3 regions of the Shewanella sp. 5S214 genome follow, and region 2 is predicted to be linked to each of the others. Evidence: predicted binding sites of a transcription regulator. Region 2 holds the regulator's gene; each other region holds the start of a gene.
What was found. The regulator sigma-54, encoded in region 2, starts transcription at its own class of promoters, with help from an activator protein. The targets are predictions, from matches to a motif close to GTTGGCACGNNNNTNGNNT.

Region 1: a site for sigma-54 is predicted at 4,262-4,280, ahead of ACED29_RS04725 (flagellar assembly protein FlgT). Genes of this name have one in related genera too.
Region 3: a site for sigma-54 is predicted at 4,358-4,376, ahead of flgA (flagellar basal body P-ring formation chaperone FlgA). Genes of this name have one in related genera too.

Annotation. Positions count from the first base shown of each region.
Region 1 covers NZ_JBGOOV010000005.1:66,378-73,047, forward strand. The annotation lists gene ACED29_RS04700 (efflux RND transporter periplasmic adaptor subunit) at 1-861, opposite strand, end outside; gene ACED29_RS04705 (TetR/AcrR family transcriptional regulator) at 1,106-1,756, shown strand; gene ACED29_RS04710 (DUF6268 family outer membrane beta-barrel protein) at 1,863-2,807, shown strand; gene ACED29_RS04715 (LPP20 family lipoprotein) at 2,930-3,376, opposite strand; gene ACED29_RS04720 (FlgO family outer membrane protein) at 3,373-4,083, opposite strand; gene ACED29_RS04725 (flagellar assembly protein FlgT) at 4,352-5,560, shown strand; tRNA gene ACED29_RS04730 (tRNA-Arg) at 5,630-5,705, shown strand; gene ACED29_RS04735 (DUF2947 domain-containing protein) at 5,923-6,402, shown strand; gene ACED29_RS04740 (chalcone isomerase family protein) at 6,563-6,670, shown strand, end outside.
Region 2 covers NZ_JBGOOV010000016.1:48,922-55,591, forward strand. The annotation lists gene rapZ (RNase adapter RapZ) at 1-824, opposite strand, end outside; gene ptsN (PTS IIA-like nitrogen regulatory protein PtsN) at 821-1,264, opposite strand; gene hpf (ribosome hibernation promoting factor) at 1,267-1,554, opposite strand; gene ACED29_RS12090 (RNA polymerase factor sigma-54) at 1,579-3,063, opposite strand; gene lptB (LPS export ABC transporter ATP-binding protein) at 3,207-3,938, opposite strand; gene lptA (lipopolysaccharide transport periplasmic protein LptA) at 3,935-4,516, opposite strand; gene lptC (LPS export ABC transporter periplasmic protein LptC) at 4,503-5,063, opposite strand; gene kdsC (3-deoxy-manno-octulosonate-8-phosphatase KdsC) at 5,060-5,626, opposite strand; gene ACED29_RS12115 (KpsF/GutQ family sugar-phosphate isomerase) at 5,629-6,606, opposite strand; gene ACED29_RS12120 (calcium/sodium antiporter) at 6,651-6,670, opposite strand, start outside.
Region 3 covers NZ_JBGOOV010000005.1:73,191-79,860, reverse strand. The annotation lists gene flgE (flagellar hook protein FlgE) at 1-529, opposite strand, end outside; gene flgD (flagellar hook assembly protein FlgD) at 590-1,375, opposite strand; gene flgC (flagellar basal body rod protein FlgC) at 1,399-1,815, opposite strand; gene flgB (flagellar basal body rod protein FlgB) at 1,818-2,216, opposite strand; gene ACED29_RS04765 (protein-glutamate O-methyltransferase CheR) at 2,351-3,184, opposite strand; gene ACED29_RS04760 (chemotaxis protein CheV) at 3,250-4,170, opposite strand; gene flgA (flagellar basal body P-ring formation chaperone FlgA) at 4,555-5,262, shown strand; gene flgM (flagellar biosynthesis anti-sigma factor FlgM) at 5,336-5,668, shown strand; gene ACED29_RS04745 (flagella synthesis protein FlgN) at 5,768-6,253, shown strand; gene ACED29_RS04740 (chalcone isomerase family protein) at 6,361-6,670, opposite strand, start outside.

The DNA.
Region 1 (6,670 bases), on a different contig from region 2:
AGGCACATCTTGTTGATAAGCCAAATAAGCTATTTCGCCATTGATTACTCTGGCTGAGTCGGGCAAATGAATACGCAACTGCACCGTGCGACTAATGGTATTGACCTCGGCACTAATACCGGCAATTTTAGCGGTAAAGGTTTGTTTACCTACACGGACATCTACCATCTGCTCGGCGGCTAACTGCTGTGCAATATCAATTGGTACCCCAATATAAGCTAAAGGCTCACTGTTACCCACTAAGGTAAAAACCGGACTGCCTAGCGCAATCACTTCGCCGACATTATGAAACCGCTGACTGATAGTGCCATTGAATGGAGCTAACAATGTCGATTTTTCAATTTTTAAATGGGTGGCACTTAAGCTGGCTTCTATGCGCTTTTGATTCGCTTGTAAGCTAATGACTTGTTGCTGGGTTTCATCAAGCTGCTGTTCAGACACATAATTTTGTTGTTTTAGTTTTTGAGTGCGAACTAAGGTGCTTTTGGCTAAATCGATGTCCGCTTGGGTTTGTAATAAACTGGCTTGCAGTTGCTGTTGTTCGGCCGTTAATAACTCGATATCAAGTAGGGCTAATGTTTGACCTTTAGTCACAGTATCGCCACTGTCGACTGAGATATTGTTGAGCTTACCCGCAAGCTCAAAGCCAATACCTGTGGTATTGGCTGAGCGAATTGTCCCTGTATAGGTTTGCATATGCTGGTAATGGTCATTTAACACTAAGCTTTGTGATAACACCGCTTGATAGTCAATTGTATGCGAGTGTTCTTTTACCTCAGAGCCACAACCGCTTAAAACGATTAAGCTTAAACTTAGCGCCCAGTATCGAATGATGGCAGTGAATGTCTTTGACGCGTTCATAAGTTTATTCCTTGCAAAGCAATTAATAGTGTCAATGTTGATTTATTTTTCGCCGTTGGCATGAAAGGCAATAAGCTCATAGGTTTTCAGCACAACGTAAAATGTAACTTTAATGTTAACTAGACTCGATAGTCTAATTTTATAAAACTAGACTGTCCAGTCTATTTTTGGTTACTATTAGGCTAAATGCTGATCAGCAATGCAGAGGCTTGATTTGCTTAATGAGCTAATTTATGGAACCAATATGACAAAACAACACACAGCCCTTAATCCCAGCGGGCAGATCCACATCAGCCGCAGTGAACAAAAGCGTGCTCAGGTGCTCGAGTCTGCGATTGATCTTTTTTGTCATCATGGTTTCCCTAATACCAGTATGGATGAAGTGGCCAAGCATGCCGGTGTATCAAAACAAACTGTTTACTCCCATTTTGGTTCTAAAGACGATTTATTTGTGTCTGCGATTGAATCGAAATGTGTTGTGCATCAACTCACTGACGATGCCTTAATTGATGCCAGCCAACCACAACAGGTTATTTTGTTATTTGCACAGCAGTTTGGCGAAATGATTGTTAGCAAAGAAGCCATGACAGTGTTTAAAACCTGTGTTGCTCAAGCCGATACTCACCCAGAAGTGTCTAGATTGTTTTATAATGCAGGCCCTAAGCATGTACTAGGATTGGTTCGAAACTACCTAACAAAAGTCAATGAACACAACGAATACTTTTTTGAAAACCCTCATGAAAGTGCGGTTAGATTGTGTTTAATGTTGTTTGGTGAGCTAAAATTACGCCTAGAGTTAGGCTTAGAAATAGAAGATTTAATCGTCACCAGACAACAATACCTGCAAGATACCGCCGACATGTTTTTACGAGCACATAAAGTGGGCGTAAAATAAACTCAACCTCAAGTTGAACTTAATTGGCCATATAGCAGTATTACTTGAGCAATTAAGCCAAAGTAATATTCAGTTTATTTCATTATTTGAAGGGAAGCAGATTAGTATGACGCTTTACAACACTAAGGTAATTTCTTCTCCGGCACAGAATAAGTCACTGAATTTATCTGTACGGTCATTATTGTGCGTATCGGGTCTGCTGTTAAGTCAGCATGCTTTAGCGGCACCAGAACGTTCACCGTTTTCACTCACTGTTGCTCGTACATCAACGGGCACCGCTAATGTAGGCGCAGAGAGTGCTAACCCTAATCAGTTACAACGAGATACATGGAAAACCAGTTTTTCGGCAAACATGCCACTTAATCGTCAGTGGTCTATAGGGGCAAACTTAGGCTACGATAATCTCGATTATGACTGGGATATTAACCAAAACAGCCTGTTACACAGCAATACTCAACCTTGGTCAACCATCCATCAGTACAGTGCTGGTTTATCACTATCGTATCGCTTAGATAATCATTGGATGTTTCTCATCGCACCCAAATTACAGTATGCCTATGCTGATACGGCATCATCTTCAAATGCACAAAGTTATGGTGTCGTCGCCTCGGGGATGTACCGCTTTGATTCGGGTAATATGCTTGGTTTCGGTGTGGCATATTTAAATGATATTTCAGAAGTGCGCACCTTGCCTTATTTAGCCGTGCGTTGGCAGATAAGCGACAAGTGGGTACTTGCTAACCCGTTCCAAGCTGGTTTTAGTGGCCCTGCAGGATTAGAGTTAAGTTATCAATATAATCGTGACTGGGATTTTGGCGTGGGCAGCTCAATGCGAACAGAGCGTTTTTTAATTGCTGACGATGACAAAACCATTGAAGTTGAAGAATGGGTAGGCTTTGCTCGCGCAGGTTGGCAAGCAACGACTAACGTTAGCCTTAACGCTTATGCTGGTTACTATTTTGGCGGTGAAATGCAGTTAAGTTATCCCGATGTCACTGAAGACATGGAAAACCAAGCCGCATTCGGTTTAGTGTTTAAACTGAACTTTTAACGATTAGTGGTAAACCATACAATAAAAAATGCCGCTGATATCAGCGGCATTGTTGTAAAAGTTAATCTAGCAACTGAGCATTTATCTAATAAAATCGTCTGAACTGCTAATGTGAATCGGCCCTAGAAGTAAGTCACTTCTTTTACCCGCTTAGGGCGATTTTGTTGTTCGTATAACTGCCATACTTGTTTAAAATCAAGTGCTAACTCAGTGACATAAAACTCACCTGCTGGGTAGGTTTTTACCACTTTAGCCCCGCGAATAATGCCACTCACGCTAGACTTAACGTTGTCGTCAGTTAATAACCACTCACTCACGTCGCTGTTTGCGGTAATCTTTTGGCCATACACTTGCTCTGCTAACTCACGATATGCAGCAATTTTTGATGCTTGCATTGCCATTAAAATACGATGCGATGGTTCTTTGCTTGGCTGAGTCGCTAAGGGTGCATAACCAATTGCGGTTAGGGTAGGGAACGAGGCTGGAGCTTCGGTTTCCCACTGGACATATTTATCCTTGCTTACACAGCCAGTTAACAGTACCAGCACAATTAACATTAACGACTTCATAGCTTATCTCCTAATACGGTATAACGACTGTCGCCCTTATTTTCGTGGCGATACAGTAAACCATTACGCGATTCAATCATTTCAGACGGTTGTAAATAACCCGATAAGCTCGACGCCGCCACAAATGATTGCACCGCAGAAACCACTCTATTATTGGTCACATTCACTATTCGGCCGTTAAAGACTATTCCTTCAGGTGTTAAGGTCATGGTTGATACCAAAACGTGCGCTACCGGTAAATCGGAACGCAACAGCTCCCAGTTTCGGCTCAACATAAATTCACCTTGCTCTGTTGCGCGTAAATTGGTTGCGACGTTTAAATCAACCAAATTAAACTCATGGGCATGGAATGCAGCAAGCAATCCTTGCTGTAATTGAAGGCCTAACTCATTGGATGTATTTAAATTGCTGGCCATTACCGGCGTAGAAATGAGCAGTGGTTCATCAGGGCGAAGGGCATCATTTTGCAATACTAATTCGTTGACTAACTTTTCTGCCCACACATTGACCTGGCCCTTAGGCGATATTCCAACAGCTTGTATATCATAAGCTAGCTTGTGCTGATAAACCTGATCTTCATCGACCACTTTGACAAATTTACCGTTATTACTAAAGGCAAGATTATTGGCAGCATTAGGCGTTTGGGTGCATGCAGCTAACGTCAATGACGCCAGTATGACCGTGGGGACAACAAGCCTATTAATCATAATAATTCCTCTTACAAAAATGCCGCAAGTCTTGGTATAAATGAGTCATTTTATCGCCTTATTTATCGGTAACTAAGGTCAATTTTTTACTCTTTAATATTCGTTCCTTTATATCGGCAAATGCGTTAGAAGCTTTACTATAATTACCCTACATCTAAAAAAAACTATTAAAGCGGTTATAGGCACAATTTTTGCTTTGTAAAATATAGAGTAAGCTTAATTCATTTTATTAGGCCAAATAGACGTTTTTTTGACATTAGGACATCGTATGCTGATCCGACACAGCCCTACTAACCGAGCTAATCCCTTTAGTCATCTTGCTGTCATAGCCATATTATGTGCAAGTGGCTTGCTAGTGACAATGTCTGCATTTGCTGAACAAATTGAAGTGACTGGCAAAGCCAAAATTGTTAATGGCGATATTGATAAAGCTCGCGAAGACGCTATCAGCCAAGCATTAAATTATGCCAGTTTAAAAGCGGGAGTTAACTTTTCTAGCGAACAACAAATTAATCAAGGACGGCTTACTCAAGATACTTTTCAAATGCAGCGTATGGGCTCGGCCAATAATGTTGAATTAATGAGTGAAATGATCAGCGAGCATACTATTACTGTCATTTTACAGCTTGAGCTTAGCGAACAAGAGTCCGATGCCCAATGTAAAAGCCAATCACTCAAAGCTGCGATTATGCTGCCTCAAGCTTATTTACAAGAACGCGAACAATTACGCTATGGTCAATTAGCCCACTTTGAAGAGCGCATTACCGAACAATTAGGCAAAGCGATTAACGCGCAATCGCGATACAGTTTTGCCAGGCTACATGCAGATGAGAAAATTGATAATACCAATCAATTGGTCAATTTTAGAGGTAACCGCATACCCAGTTGGTTAGGTGAACTTACCGACAGCCAATATTTGCTGCAGCCCGAAATTATTGATATTTCAACTGAACCAGTACAAAGCAGTTATTTGGGCTTTGTAGAAGATGATCCACTGAGGCAATTTATCCTTAAATTAACTCTTTATCATGGCATTAGCGGTGAAGTTGTCTGGTCGGAATCATTCGCGACATCAGCGCCTTGGGAATTTGAACGACAAGAAATAGTGTCACCAGCGAATCAACGCTTTTGGCGATCATCTTATGGCCAGGCGATCAGTGATATTTTACAACAAAGCGTTATGTCGTTAGATAAGCAACTCAATTGCCGACCATTACTAGGCCAAATTGTGGCAAGAGATGGTGATCGCATTATCATCAATTTAGGCCGTAAAAATGGCGTTAAAATGGGTGATAAGTTCCAAATCGTCCTACAGAAAAACATCCCCGACAGATTCAACTCTATGCGCGCTATCGCGACTAAAAGTCGGGCGAATGTGGTTATCGAACAAGTGACCGAAGACAGTTCAACGGCAATCTTTGACGGTATCGACAGTGCTTATAATATTCAAGTGAATGACATTGCGATTAAGAACTAGTTGGTTGTTAATTAAGCAATTAAATTTAAAAGGTTTAATTCGATTATAAACTCAGTATAATCACTGGGTCTCTCTATAGCTCAACAGGATAGAGCAGCCGCCTCCTAAGCGGCCGATCGGGGTTCGAGTCCCTGTGGGGAGACCATATAAACTACTCCTATGCTCATTCTCTGTCTTTTCTCATCATCTGATTTATTTCATTGTCCCTTACCAGAATTAAGATATTTACTCGTATCAATATTTTTAACTACAGCATTAATCTTTTTAACAAATCATCTCATCATTTGTGTTTATCACTATCGCAGTCTGATCGGGTTTAGCGCTATAATTGTGTTTCATTTTCTATTGCTAGGGGCAGTTGTTTGTCACATTCATATATTCCGTTTGATCTTTATAAGCGTAAGTGGATTTTTAACCATAAAGATTTGCCTGTATCAGATGATGATAAGGCCTTGATTAAACCACTGACCGATAAAAGTGCCATGGAAGTGTGGGATAAGTGGATAAGCAATAAGAGCAGTCGGGCGGAATTATTTGAGAAAGGCGATTGGCCAATAAAGCAAGACGCTTGGATGGCAACAGAACATTGGCAATCGGCGTGGGACTCACTGGACAACGCGATGCCTGAAGCTGTTAGTACACATATTCAATGGCCTGATGATGTGGTGGTGTATTTTTGTTATGAAAAGTACCAAATCATTGAAACGCGTTGGGATGTCTTTGTGCGTAATTGGAAGTGCTTCTTGTTTTTTGATGATGGTCCAATTTTAATTTCACCTAAGCACAAGCAAGCGTTGATGTTTAATCAGAATGGCCAATTTAAGTTAGGTGTTCGTGGTTAACCCCTAATGCAACCTCGAAGTGCAATACTCGGCAAATAAGCTATTAACGGTTAATCGCTGAGTTTTAGTATGTGATTTGGTTGCGGCATATATTGCCAGGCATAAAACCACTTTTTATTCTTTCTGTGGTTATTTTTGTGGCGTTTTTTAGAGAGTTTATATGAAGTTATTAGCTTTAATGGGTATGAGTTTAGTGTTGATGCTGCCGTCATTCGCGCACGCTAAAGTGATTGGCGATATTGATGTGGTAGAGCAAATGACGGTTGCT
Region 2 (6,670 bases):
GCATTAACTGTATGTTTACTGCCATGTCTAAACCTTTTTGCTAATTGATCGGCTATATATACCGAGCGATGCTGGCCACCGGTGCAACCAATGGCGATAGTCAGATAGCTGCGGTTATTACGTTCTAAATGCGGCATCCAGGTTTCAAATAAGTTTTCAATTTGCCAGATAAACTTATTCACTAGAGGTTGCCGACCTAAAAACTCTTGTACCGGTTCGTCTAAACCTGTGAGTGGTCGTAGTGCTATTTCCCAGTGTGGATTAGGTAAAAAGCGCACATCAAACATAAAGTCAGCTTCTGTTGGCATACCGTGTTTAAAGCCAAAAGACTCAAAGTTAATCACTAACTCTTTATCGACACTACCTAACAATATTTGCCTGACTTGGTCGCTTAATTCGTAAATATTCAGGGCAGAGGTGTCAATATAATGATCAACAATTTTTGCGATAGGCTCAAGTAAACGGCCTTCTAATATGATCGCTTCTTGCAGTGAAATATGATTTTTAGATAACGGGTGTAATCGACGCGTTTCGCTATAGCGTTTGAGTAGCACTTTATCATTAGAATTCAAAAAGAAGCTAATAATTTCAGTGTCATGTTCAAGTAAGGCAAGTTGATCTTGAAGGACTTTACCTTGCTCGGCAATGTTGCGTACATCAACACTAATTGCCACTAGATCGTTATTACCTTTGAGCTGAGCCAGTAATATGCCAATCAGTGGTAAAGGCAAATTATCAACACAATAATACCCTAGATCTTCTAATACTCTTAGAGCAACAGATTTTCCTGAGCCTGAACGTCCCGATACTATGACAAGTTTCATGCAGTAATAACCCGATAAAGTTCTGTTGAGTCGTGAGTTTTACGAAGCTGTTTCAATATTTGCTTATCGCTTAATTTTTGAGCCACGCTTGATAGCGTGCTTAAATGCTGTTGGCACTGATCTGCAGGTACTAACAAAGCAAATAAAATATCCACGGGCTGTTTATCGATTGCATCAAAGGCAATGGCTTCTTCACATTTAATAAATATTGCGATCGGATGCTCTATGGTCGTTAATCTACCATGAGGTATCGCAATGCCATTTCCTATACCTGTGCTACCCATTTTCTCTCTCGCTAATAGGCTTTCAAAAACCTCTTGCGAAGATAGGGGTGGGTACTGGGCAGCGACTAAATTGCTGATGAGTTCCAGTACTTTTTTCTTACTGCCCGGTGTGGCACAGGTAGTGCATTCCGGCTGCAGAATGGTACAAAGTTCCATCGTTAGTGTTTTGTATACTTCTCTTTGTGTTTAATTACCTGACGGTCGAGTTTATCGATCAGGGCGTCTATTGCAGCATACATATCAGTGCTTTCTGACATGGCAAAAATCTCTGCACCATTAAGGTTGATTTTAGCTTCTGCTTTTTGTTGTAATTTTTCTACATTGAGCACAACGTGTACATTATTGATCTGATCGAAGTGTCGTTCAAGCTTTGAAAATTTACCTTGAACGTATTCACGTAAAGATTCGGTAATGTCGATATTTCTACCTGTCATATTGATAAGCATAAAAATCCTCCGTTGCCTTGTAGGTTATAAACTCTTACGTTGGTTTGAGGGTGGAATGAGCATCGCTTCGCGGTATTTTGCAATCGTACGACGCGCAACGTTGATCCCCTGATCTGCCAGCAGTTGGGCCATTTTGCTGTCACTTAATGGCTTTTGCTGGTTTTCTGCCGCAACCAGTTTTTTGATAAAAGCACGAATAGCGGTAGATGAGCATTCTCCGCCATCGTCGGTGCTGACATGACTAGAGAAAAAGTACTTTAATTCAAATAGCCCACGTGGTGTGTGCATATATTTTTGAGTGGTAACCCGTGAAATAGTCGATTCATGCATTTCTACTGCTTCAGCAATATCATTGAGTACCATAGGTTTCATGGCTTCTTCACCATATTCAAAGAAACCTTGCTGAAATTGCACAATACAATTGGCGACTTTCAATAAGGTCTCATTGCGGCTTTCGATACTCTTGATGAACCATTTAGCTTCTTGTAAATGACCGCGAATAAATTGGCTATCGGCAGAGTTTTTACTGCTTCTAGCCATGGCTGCATATTGTTGATTAACGCCAATTTTAGGCATATTGTCCGGGTTTAACTCTACAACCCAACGGCCATTCTTCTTTAGTACGGTTACATCAGGAATAACATATTCGTCATCAATAGCGGTGACTAACAAGCCCGGGCGAGGGTTAAGTGACTGGATTAAGGTGATTGCGTCACGCAACTCGTTTTCTTTGAGCTTGGTTTTGCGCATCAATAATCTAAAATCGCGCCCAGCAATTAAATCTAAATAGTCTTTAATGAGCAGACGGGCATTGTCTATATGTGGGGTTGTGTCGGCATATTGGGCTAATTGAATGAATAAACATTCGCTTAAATCTCGTGCGGCAACACCAACGGGATCAAAGTGTTGAATACGTTTTAATACCGCTTCAACTTCATCTAGTTCAACACTTTCATCACCCATGGCTTCGAGAATATCTTCAGTGCTTTGGGTTAAATAGCCGCGTTCATCAATGGCATCAATGATCGCGGTAGCAATTGCTCGATCTGTGTCAGAAAATGGCGTGAGATTTTTTTGCCACTCTAAATGCTCATATAAGCCTTCAGTCGTTTCACCTTGGAATGGCATATCATCATCGCGCATGCTAGCACTGCCTGAACCTGACATTGGTGAGGCGGTGTACACTTCATCCCATGTGGTATCCATAGCTAAATCGTCCATGGTTTCTTTGGTCATGGATTCTGCTGTGTCGACTGTTGAGGTGTCTTTTTCTATATTGACCACGCTGTTGTCACTAAAGTCGGTGTCAGATTGGTCGCGACTTTCTTTTACTGAGTCTTTTGCTTGAGAAAACTCATCTTCTATTTCAAGCAATGGGTTTGAGTCCAATGCTTGTTGGATTTCTTGCTGTAGCTCCAATGACGATAATTGCAGTAAGCGGATCGCTTGCTGCAATTGAGGGGTCATGGTTAAGTGTTGACCCATTTTGAGTTGGAGTGACGCTTTCATTTACCGCTTATCCCTAGATGATTTCCATAAAAATGACAATCTCGAAAACTGTAATCGATTGTCACATACATCAATGACATTTAACGCTATTTAGATATCGTTCAATGAAATGAGTTAGATAGACTAAAAGGCCAGTAAAGTAACTATAGCTTGAATTGTTCACCTAAGTACACAGCCCGAACTTGTTGATTACTCAATATCTCATCAGGTGTGCCTTCGGCAATTAAATTGCCCTGGCTGACAATATAAGCGCGCTCACAGACGTCTAAGGTTTCACGTACGTTATGATCGGTAATTAATACCCCTAAGCCGCGGTTTTTAAGCTGTTGAATGATTTTTTTTATGTCGATGACAGAAATAGGGTCAACCCCCGCAAAAGGCTCATCGAGCAAAATAAATTTAGGATTAGCGGCCAGCGCGCGCGCTATCTCTACTCGACGACGTTCCCCACCAGACAACGACATGCCTTGGCTGTCGCGAATATGGGTGATATGGAATTCTTCTAATAAATGCTCTACTTGCTCAATCCGTTGGTCGGTAGTGAGTTCTTTACGAGTCTGCAATACGGCCATAATATTGTCGTATACGGTCAGTTTGCGAAAAATACTGGCTTCTTGCGGCAAGTAACCAATCCCTTTGCGAGCTCTAAGATGCATTGGGTCGGCGGTTAAATCGTCATCATCAATTAAGATCCGACCTTTATCGCTTTGCACTAAGCCGACAACCATATAAAACGTGGTTGTTTTACCTGCACCATTGGGGCCTAAAAGACCGACAATTTGGCCTGTTTTAACGGTTAAACTCACATCTTTAACAACCTGACGAGTTTTATAGCTTTTAGCTAAATTTTCAGCCGTTAGGGTTATTTGGGTCATGGTTTGATCTGCTTTTTAACAGGAATTTCAGGGAGCTTTTGCTTTGGTGCAGTCTCGTCTTGGAAATTCTCAGGTTGAATAATAGTAATAACGCGATCTTTCCCTGTACCAGTACTTTCAGCAATCAGCTCTTGAGCGTTAATGTTGTACTTAATACGGTTACCAGTTACTTGGCTACCAGATTGATCCAGTTTGGCATTACCTGTCAATGTCAGTGTAGTGGTAGCAAGATCATAGCTTATTTCGTTGGCACTGGCGGTACCAATTTGACCGTCGTCTAACTCTTGTGAAAACGTTGCAGGGTTACCTATAGCGATGAGTTTTTTACTGGTGCTATTTTCGGGAGTAAACGCCCGTAACTCATCAGCATTAATGTTAATAGTGCCTTGAGTAACGGTAACAGGACCATTAAAAACAATTTGATTATTTTTAATGTCAGCAGACTGGCTTACTGAGGCAATTTTCAACTCTTGTTGAAGATCACCTTGTTTCGCTATGGTAGGTAAACTCAGCAGGCAAAATATGCTGCCAAATAACATAACATTGGCGTGAGTGTTGAGGCGATTAATGTGGCTCATATGTTCCTTCTACCTGGCTGAGTAGCGATAATTTTTGCGAATTCAAGTCAGCATGTAGACCTAAACCTTGAATAATAAACCCTTTACCTTTGATGTACACCATCTCTTGTGAGGTGCCGATCATAGTGGTTAAATCCACCGAAACAGCTTGGGTACTGAGTGACTGCAGGGGTTCTTCTATATTAATGGCATCAATAATAACATTATTTTCTAATATGACTTGGCTGGTATTTTTATTCAATTGGCCTCTATCTGCGCTTAATTGCCATTGCGCTTGGCCGTTTTCAGGGTAAATGAGGTAAACAGGTTTAGTAAAGTGAGTAATGTCACTTGAGGCGTAATGCTCCATGTGTTCGGCACTGACTCGACTAGCAATTAAACCGAGTTTATTAAATTCTGTGGTGCGTAGGTTATCTGCTACAAAGTCGGGACGTTCAATACCTCGAACTTTCACAGCATCCATTTCACTGCGTTTTATTTGCGCTTGCCAGTAGAGGAAAAAAGCAAGTCCAAAAAAAGCCACAATACCTAGAGTGATTCTATTCATATACTCATACCATGAGCACAGGCAAATTTATCTTGGCTTAAAAGCAGTAAATCAGTGAGTTCTCGTAACGCGCCATGGCCACCATTAAGAGAGGTGGTCATATGGCAATGTTGCTTAACAAATGGGTGCCCGTCACCGACACACACGGCAAGACCAACTGCTTTCATAACCGGGAGATCTACCATATCATCGCCAATATAAGCGACTTCGTCTGCGCTGACATTATACAGTGATAGGAGTTGTTCAAATGGCTCAAACTTGTTATCAATACCTTGATAAATATGTTTAATACCTAATGCGGTCATGCGAGTTTCGACAATCTTTGATTTGCGGCCAGTAATGACAGCAACGTGCATTCCGCTTGTCAGGATAGATCGAACACCATAACCATCGCGAGTATGAAACGCTTTGAGTTCTTCGCCAGCGTTGCTGAGATAAATTCGACCATCTGAAAATACCCCATCGACATCACAGATTAACAGTTTGATTTTTTGAGCGCGTTGCCAAATATCATTGCTGATAGGGCCGTAAAATCCTTGGTGGCTGGTGGTTGATTCTGACATGATTAAATGACTCCCGCTTTAACCATATCGAGCATGTTTAATGCTCCGATCGGTTGATGTTTTTCATTGACTACAATCAGTCCGTTAATACTTTTCTCATCCATAATTTGCAGTGCTTGTGCCGCTAGAATGCCGCTAGGGCAGGTGACACAGTTCTGGGTCATTACCTGAGCTATCGGAGTGGTGCGAAGGTTGACTTCGGCGTCGATAACTCGGCGCAAATCGCCATCAGTAAAAATACCAACCAGTGTTGTTTCGCTGTCGACAACAGCTGTCATACCAAGGCCTTTTTTGGATATTTCATACAGCGTTTCAGTAATACAAATATCATTATGCACTATGGGTAAATCATCGCCTTTATGCATAACATCATCGACTTTTAATAATAATTTTCGCCCCAGAGATCCACCAGGGTGTGACAAAGCAAAATCATCTCGAGTAAAACCTTTGGCTTGCAATAAGGCAATGGCTAATGCATCACCCATTGCTAAAGTTGCTGTGGTACTCGAGGTTGGTGCCAACCCTAACGGGCATGCTTCTTCTTGTACTTCAATGCACAAATGGATTTTAGATAAACGCGCCATATTAGAGTCTGGTTTACCTGTTACTGCGATAACCGGTACGCCCATTCGCTGTATTACTGGCATTAATGTCAGTATTTCACTCGATTCACCTGAATTAGAAATGGCAAGCACAATATCGTTTTTAGCCAATGCGCCTAAATCACCATGACTTGCTTCACCTGGATGAACAAAAAATGCCGGTGTACCAGTGCTGGCAAAGGTCGCGGATATTTTATTACCAATATGCCCCGATTTCCCCATGCCCATAACAATCACTTTGCCTTTGCACTGCAAGATGAGCTCACATGCTTGACCAAACTCAACTGAGTCTACATATTGATATAAATTATCTAGGGCAGCCTTTTCAATATCAATGACTTTACGGCCCCACTGACGAAATTGAGTTTGATTTACCATACGGTTCTCTCTTTTAGCTGAATACTTTACCTTCATGCCCCAATCTAGTGAGACTGAAATACAA
Region 3 (6,670 bases), on a different contig from region 2:
GGTCTAATGCGGTTTCACCCACATTAAGGTTCATTTGCAAACCAACATTTCCGGTTTGCACTGGGCTACCTGCAGTGTCAGGGATCTTAATCGGTTGGGTTGTGGTTAAACTCACAGAAGTCGAGTTACCATCTTCATCAACAGGGAAACCTTGTAAAAAGTTACCCGCTGAATCGACCATATAGTTGGCCGAGTCAACTTTAAATGCCCCTGCACGTGTATATGACTGATCTTGCGACCCTAACTCAGACGACGTAACGAAGAAACCACCGCCACTGATAGCCATATCCAGTGAGTTACTGGTAAATTGCAAGCTACCTTGATGAAATTGCTGTGCCACTTGAGTGGTGGTTGCTCCACCACCGACAGCGGTTTTACTGTTCGAAAAAATAGAATTTGCGTACACATCAGCAAACTCGGCTCGTGATTCTTTGAAACCAATAGTATTCACGTTTGCGATATTATTCGCGGTTGTATTTAAGTCTTTTTGCGCGGCAGCAATACCACTCAGTGCAATGTTAAATGACATAGTTCACCTCTCACAATTAATTCATTTATCAATAAAGCCAATAATTCAATACAGGCCTTACTATGTTTCAGATACTGCGAGTACGTCAGATAACTTAATTCCGCCTACTCCACGCAAATTCAAAATAGCCCCTGTCGCGGCAGTGCCCAATGACACACTTGTCACGTGTGCATAAGTTGATACCGCTAAATCTTGTGCGGTGCCATCCACTTTACCACTGGCCTTAATCGAATAATTACCCGCTTTGACGGGTTGGCCATCCTTACCTAAGCCATCCCATGTCACATCAACATTGCCGCCTTTACTGCCATCGACATCAAAGCTCTTAATCACCTGACCCGACTCATCTTCAATTTTCACCGTAATCGTTTCAATTGCAGATGGCGTACTGATCACACCTTTAATCTCAGGGCTTTCAGAAGAAATCGCCCCGGTATCAGAAGGGATAAGCACTTTTCGACCCACCAAGCCTGATGCTTGTAACGCTTGGCTAGAACTCATTACCGTATTGAGGTTAAGGATCTCATCATTCAGATTTGAAATACCGTCAACCGTCGAAAACGATGCCATTTGGGCAATCATTTGATCATTATCAACCGGTTTAAAAGGATCTTGCATAGACAACTGTTGACTGAGTAAAGCAAAAAAATCTTCTTGCTTTAACATCTGATCTTTTGATTCAGGGATAGCACTTTCTTCGGGTAAACGAATTCCGTCAAGGAAAGGGTTCCCCGTAGTAGTGCTGGTTGTATTTGTCTGTACAGAACTTTTCGTGGTAGCACTTGTATTTGATGTGCTACTGGATTGTTGCGGTAAAGACTGACTGTAAGAATTAACGAGGCTCATTGTTACCTCCTTGAATAATCATACTATTTACCCATCCTTAACGTCTGTTGCAACATAGACTTAGTTGCATCAGCCACCTGAACGTTCATTTGATAAGAGCGTGATGCAGAAATCATATCGGCCATTTCTTCCATCACATTGACATTCGGTTTATAAATAAAACCATCACCATCAGCCATCGGATGATCTGGCGAGTATTCTTTTATTAATGGTTTATCACTTTCAACAATGCCTTTGACATTAACACCCGGCGAACTATTTTGCTGGCTATTAGCTTTAAGCATTTCAGCCTCAAAAATGGGATGACGTGCTCGATAAGTTTTATCAACACTGCTTGATACAGAATCCGCATTGGCAATATTACTGGCAGTGGTATTCAAACGCACTGACTGCGCAGACATACCTGATCCAGACACATTGAAAACATTAAATAAACTCATGATTAATCACCTCGCAAAGCTTTACGCATGCCATTAAACTTACCTTCAAGGAAGCCTAATGACATTTGATATTCGAGCGCATTTTGCATAAATGCTGATTGTTCTTTCTGCGTATCAACAGTATTACCGTCACCTGTATCGGCTTGATTTGGAACACGATATTGGACATGTTGTTGACTTAACGCTGTTAAATCGAAATGTTTTTCTGTGGTTTGACTCATGCTCAAACCCTTCTGATGTGAGCTTGCTGCTTGCATAGCAGAAGCAAAATTAACATCTCGAGCTTTATAATGAGGAGTGTTGGCATTGGCGATGTTACTTGAAATCACTTCAGCTCTTTGAGCTCGTACGCCCAAAGAATATTGGTGAACACCTAATGCATTATCGAAATTAATCGCCATAAAATTGCCTCCATCAGCTAACTGATAGATATAAAGCAAAGGTTATGCCAACAATTTTATAATGGGAGAATAAAATAAAAAAACTAACATGCCGACGACCGTCGGCACGAGGTGAATCTAATCAACTGTTTTAGCTAGGTTTTTTTCTGGTAATAGATACCGGGATTACAGCGAACCATATTAAACTCTTCGGTTAACCCCGCAAGAGATTCTGACGCACCTAAGAATAAGATACCTTTAGGATTAAGTGCGGCAGCAAATTGCCGCAAAATGGTAGCCTTTGCCTCTGGCGCAAAATAAATCAATACATTACGGCAAAAAATGATATCGAACTTGCCTAATAAGCTATAACTTTCAAGTAGATTGTGTGCTCTGAAGTTCACTAAACGTTTTACGTTATCTTTCACTTTCATATTGCCAGACGGTAAAGCATCAAAAAACTGACGTTTACGCTCTTCAGACAAACCACGAGCCAGAGCTAAACCATCATATTCAGCATTCTTACAACGCTCTAACATAGAAGGTGATAAATCTGTTGCCTGAATTGTCACGCTCCCAGGCAAAGCACCGGGTTTACGCTGTTGATATTCCAACACTGTCATCGCTAAAGAGTAAGGTTCTTGCCCAGATGAGCAAGCAGCAGACCATATTTTTAATGGTCGGCCCAACTTGCTGTATTCAGGCAACAAAGAATTACTAAGTAACTCAAATGGATAACGGTCTCGAAACCATAAGGTTTCGTTAGTAGTCATCGCATCTATCACTTCAGCGCGTAATTGACGCTCTATCGGTTTCATCGACTTTTTAACCACCTCAGATAGAGAAGGCAAATTATGCTTTCCCATCAGAGGCGCTAAGCGGCTACGAACTAAATACTGTTTGTTCTCACCTAACACAATACCGCTATGCTGCTCTAAAAACAGCCTAAATTGATTGTACTCTGCTTCAGCAAGTGATTTATCTGTCACATTATCTTCCTAATATGTTTGCCGATGAGCCGACCGAACGTTCAATATTATTCAATTCTAAACAATTATAAACTCAAATGTTTGTTAACCGCTGCGGCTAATTCATCGGGGTTAAACTTAGCAATAAAATCGTTAGCCCCAACTTTTTGTACCATCGCTTGGTTAAACACACCACTTAACGATGTGTGCAGTACGACTTTTATATTCTTTAACTTTGGATTATCACGAATTTCTGCTGTTAGAGTGTAGCCATCCATTTCAGGCATTTCAATATCAGAAATAATCAACGGAATTTCCACTGATACATCATCCATTTCTTTGGCAATATTTTTCAACATCTCTAACGCTTCTCTACCATCTTTGGCAGTATCGATTTGCAGATTTAAAGACTCTAACGAACGAATAATCTGTTTACGTGCCACTGCAGAATCATCAATAACCATAATATGATAATGCTGTTCTCTATCAATCGTTAAAGTTTCGTTGAGTTCTTGACTGATCGAAGTCTTAACCGGTGAAATTTCATCAAGAATTTTTTCAACATCCAAAATCTCAACCAACTCGCCTTCTATCTCTGTCACTGCGGTTAAATATGAAGAACGACCAGAACCTTGTGGAGGCGGCATAATTGCCTCCCAATTCATGTTGATAATACGTTCAACAGAACTCACTAAAAAGCCTTGAATGCTTCGGTTGTATTCGGAAATGATAATAAAGCAATTTTCAGTTGATGTCAGTGGACGACCACCCGTTGCAGCACTTAAATCGATAACAGAAATCGTTGCGCCACGAATATGAGCAACACCTTTAACATAACGATTTAATTTCGGTAAGGTTGTCAGTGGTGGGCATTGTAAAACCTCTTTCACTTTAAACACGTTAATCCCAAACCGTTGGCGGCCGTTAAGCCTAAATAATAGTAACTCGAGTCTGTTTTGCCCGACAAGCTGAGTACGTTTATTGACTGAATCTAAAATGCTCGACATAACACGACCTTGTAGTTAACTGTCACCCAAAAGGATAAAAATTGTTCATTAAAATTATAGTAAACCCAGGTTCAACACAATACGTTAGCTGATTACGTCTAGCTCATTTATCGCTAAAGACCTACCAACCTTGAGTGTAAACCATCAACAACCCAGCGAATACTTATCTATTCATTAAATTAAAAAAGTGGGCATACAACTTGCTTTAATTTGTATTGATTAACTCACACACGGTGAGCTGACACTTTTTTGACGGCGACATAATGAAATTATTATGTCATCGGTGCATATTTTTTAGCTTATTGTGTATGCAGAGATGGCTCGCATATTTTCCGTTTTTAAAAGTATAGGTGTATTCTGGCAAAACAAGCTAGTATCTTCATTATGAAAGTATTTTTTTTATGTTTATTATGTTCAATAACATTTTTTTTGCCAGCATTTGCCAGCGAAGAGATAATAACACCCTCACTATCGACCATTTATGACTTAGCTAAAGAGACGATAGAAAAAAAAATCGAAGCAGACTCAAAAGCTAAGGTCGAAATTACCCCACAAAACCTTGAAGGTCGTGTCAATCCTCCGCGGTGCTATCCACCGATAACGGCTGAGCTTGCCAGTGAACGAGCGATTAGTCGCAATAATATGGTAAAACTGAGCTGTGATAGTCCAGACTATGACTACCCATGGCAAATGTATCTCTCAGTTCGAGTTGAAATTCAATACCCCGTTGTCGCGGCAAACCAGATACTGTCACCAGACCAAATTATTGACCAACAACATTTACACATTATGTATATTGATCAATATAGTCTAAAAGGCCAATTTTTTTCAGATATCAACTCATTAATTGGTTCAAGAGTAAAACGTCGGGTTGCGAAAGACTCACCAGTCTTAAGTAATAACCTGTGTTTTGTTTGCAAAGGAGACACGATTTCTATTTATGCTAAAACAGCTAATATTGAAATTAAAACCCTTGGTGAAGCTTTACGGGACGGTAATCTCAATGACGTTATCAGAGTAAAAAATAGTAATACGAGCAAACAATTTGATGCTGTTGTAATTGGCATTGGCGAAGTTGAAGTAAGAATGTAAAATAGAGTTAAAGTTTTTTCCTGGACTGCCGATAGCCTGTTTGGAAAACCTGATAATTACGCTGGAGCCTCCCATGGCAATTGACATTAAGCATAACACTGCTACTAATACACAACTGCGCACTGCACGTGAAACGCAGTCTAATACCAAATCTGATACTGCAGCTGTGGCGCAAAAAACAGCGACTCCAGTTAAAACTGATTCGGTTAGCATTACCTCTCAAGCTCAACAGCTTCAGGGCGCGCAAACTAAAATGGCATCATTGCCTGAAGTAGACCAAAAAAAGGTCGCTGAAATTAAACTCGCAATCTCTGAAGGACGATATAAAGTCGACCCAGAAAAACTTGCGGCTAATATTGCTAGTTTTGAAGCAGAGCTAGGCAGTCTATCATTTGACAAAGAGTAACCGTTAAACGTTACTCTTTAATTTGCTTTAACAACACTAGAATAATAGGTGCGCATTTGCATCATAGAGAAGTGTTAGTTAAAAAAACAAGAGTAACTTATGACACAAGTAAACGTACAATCCTCAGGACAATCCAACGATCCGCAAAACAAGCAATTACTTACAGAACTGCATACTTTGCTTGATACGCAAAATCAGACGTTAGTTCAACTAAAACAGCTGATTTCAGCAGAGAAAGCTGCGTTAGAAAAGCAAGACGCCGATCAATTATTGGCACTTTCCAAAGATAAAACCCAGTGTTTATTCAATATGAAAACCACTGACGAAAAACTGGCTAATCATCCACACCACACGCTGATCAACACAGATGTTGAACTGGCACAAAAAGTTGCTCAAGCAAAATCGATACTCGCTGAGTGCAAAGACATCAATAGCCAAAATGCCAGTTTAATTGAGCTCAATATCGCCAGCCTCAATAGATTCGCACAAGCATTACAAGCTAGCCGCAACGCTTCAAGCTTGACCTACAATGACAAAGGCAAAACGTCGACCATTTCAACGCTAGGGAATGACTTTTCAGCCTAGCGTTAAAATCTTGGTAGCAAGCCATACGAGCGATGACATGCGATAACAAGCCAAGTGCCACCGTGAGCGCAGTGTTCACTTGTTATCGTTTCTTCCTAGCAGGAGATTTATTGAGCGAGCATGGCCTCACGTAAACTTTGTTGCGCAGGATGTTCACCTAACCAAATCTTAAGTAATGCCTGACGAAATGCTTCACCAGCAATATCCCCCTGAGCCTTGCCATTTTTAATGCTGCTGACGCCCTTGCCTTTTTGAGTCACAAAAGTGAATCGATCACCTTCAACAATCTCGTCAGCAAACAACTGGGTAAAATGTTCAATATCTTTGGCGATAGAATGAGTGTCACCGTCGGTAGCAGCATCAAAACCGTCAATAATTGCATCACGCATTTTATCTGAGGTAATCATTCCAGAGGTA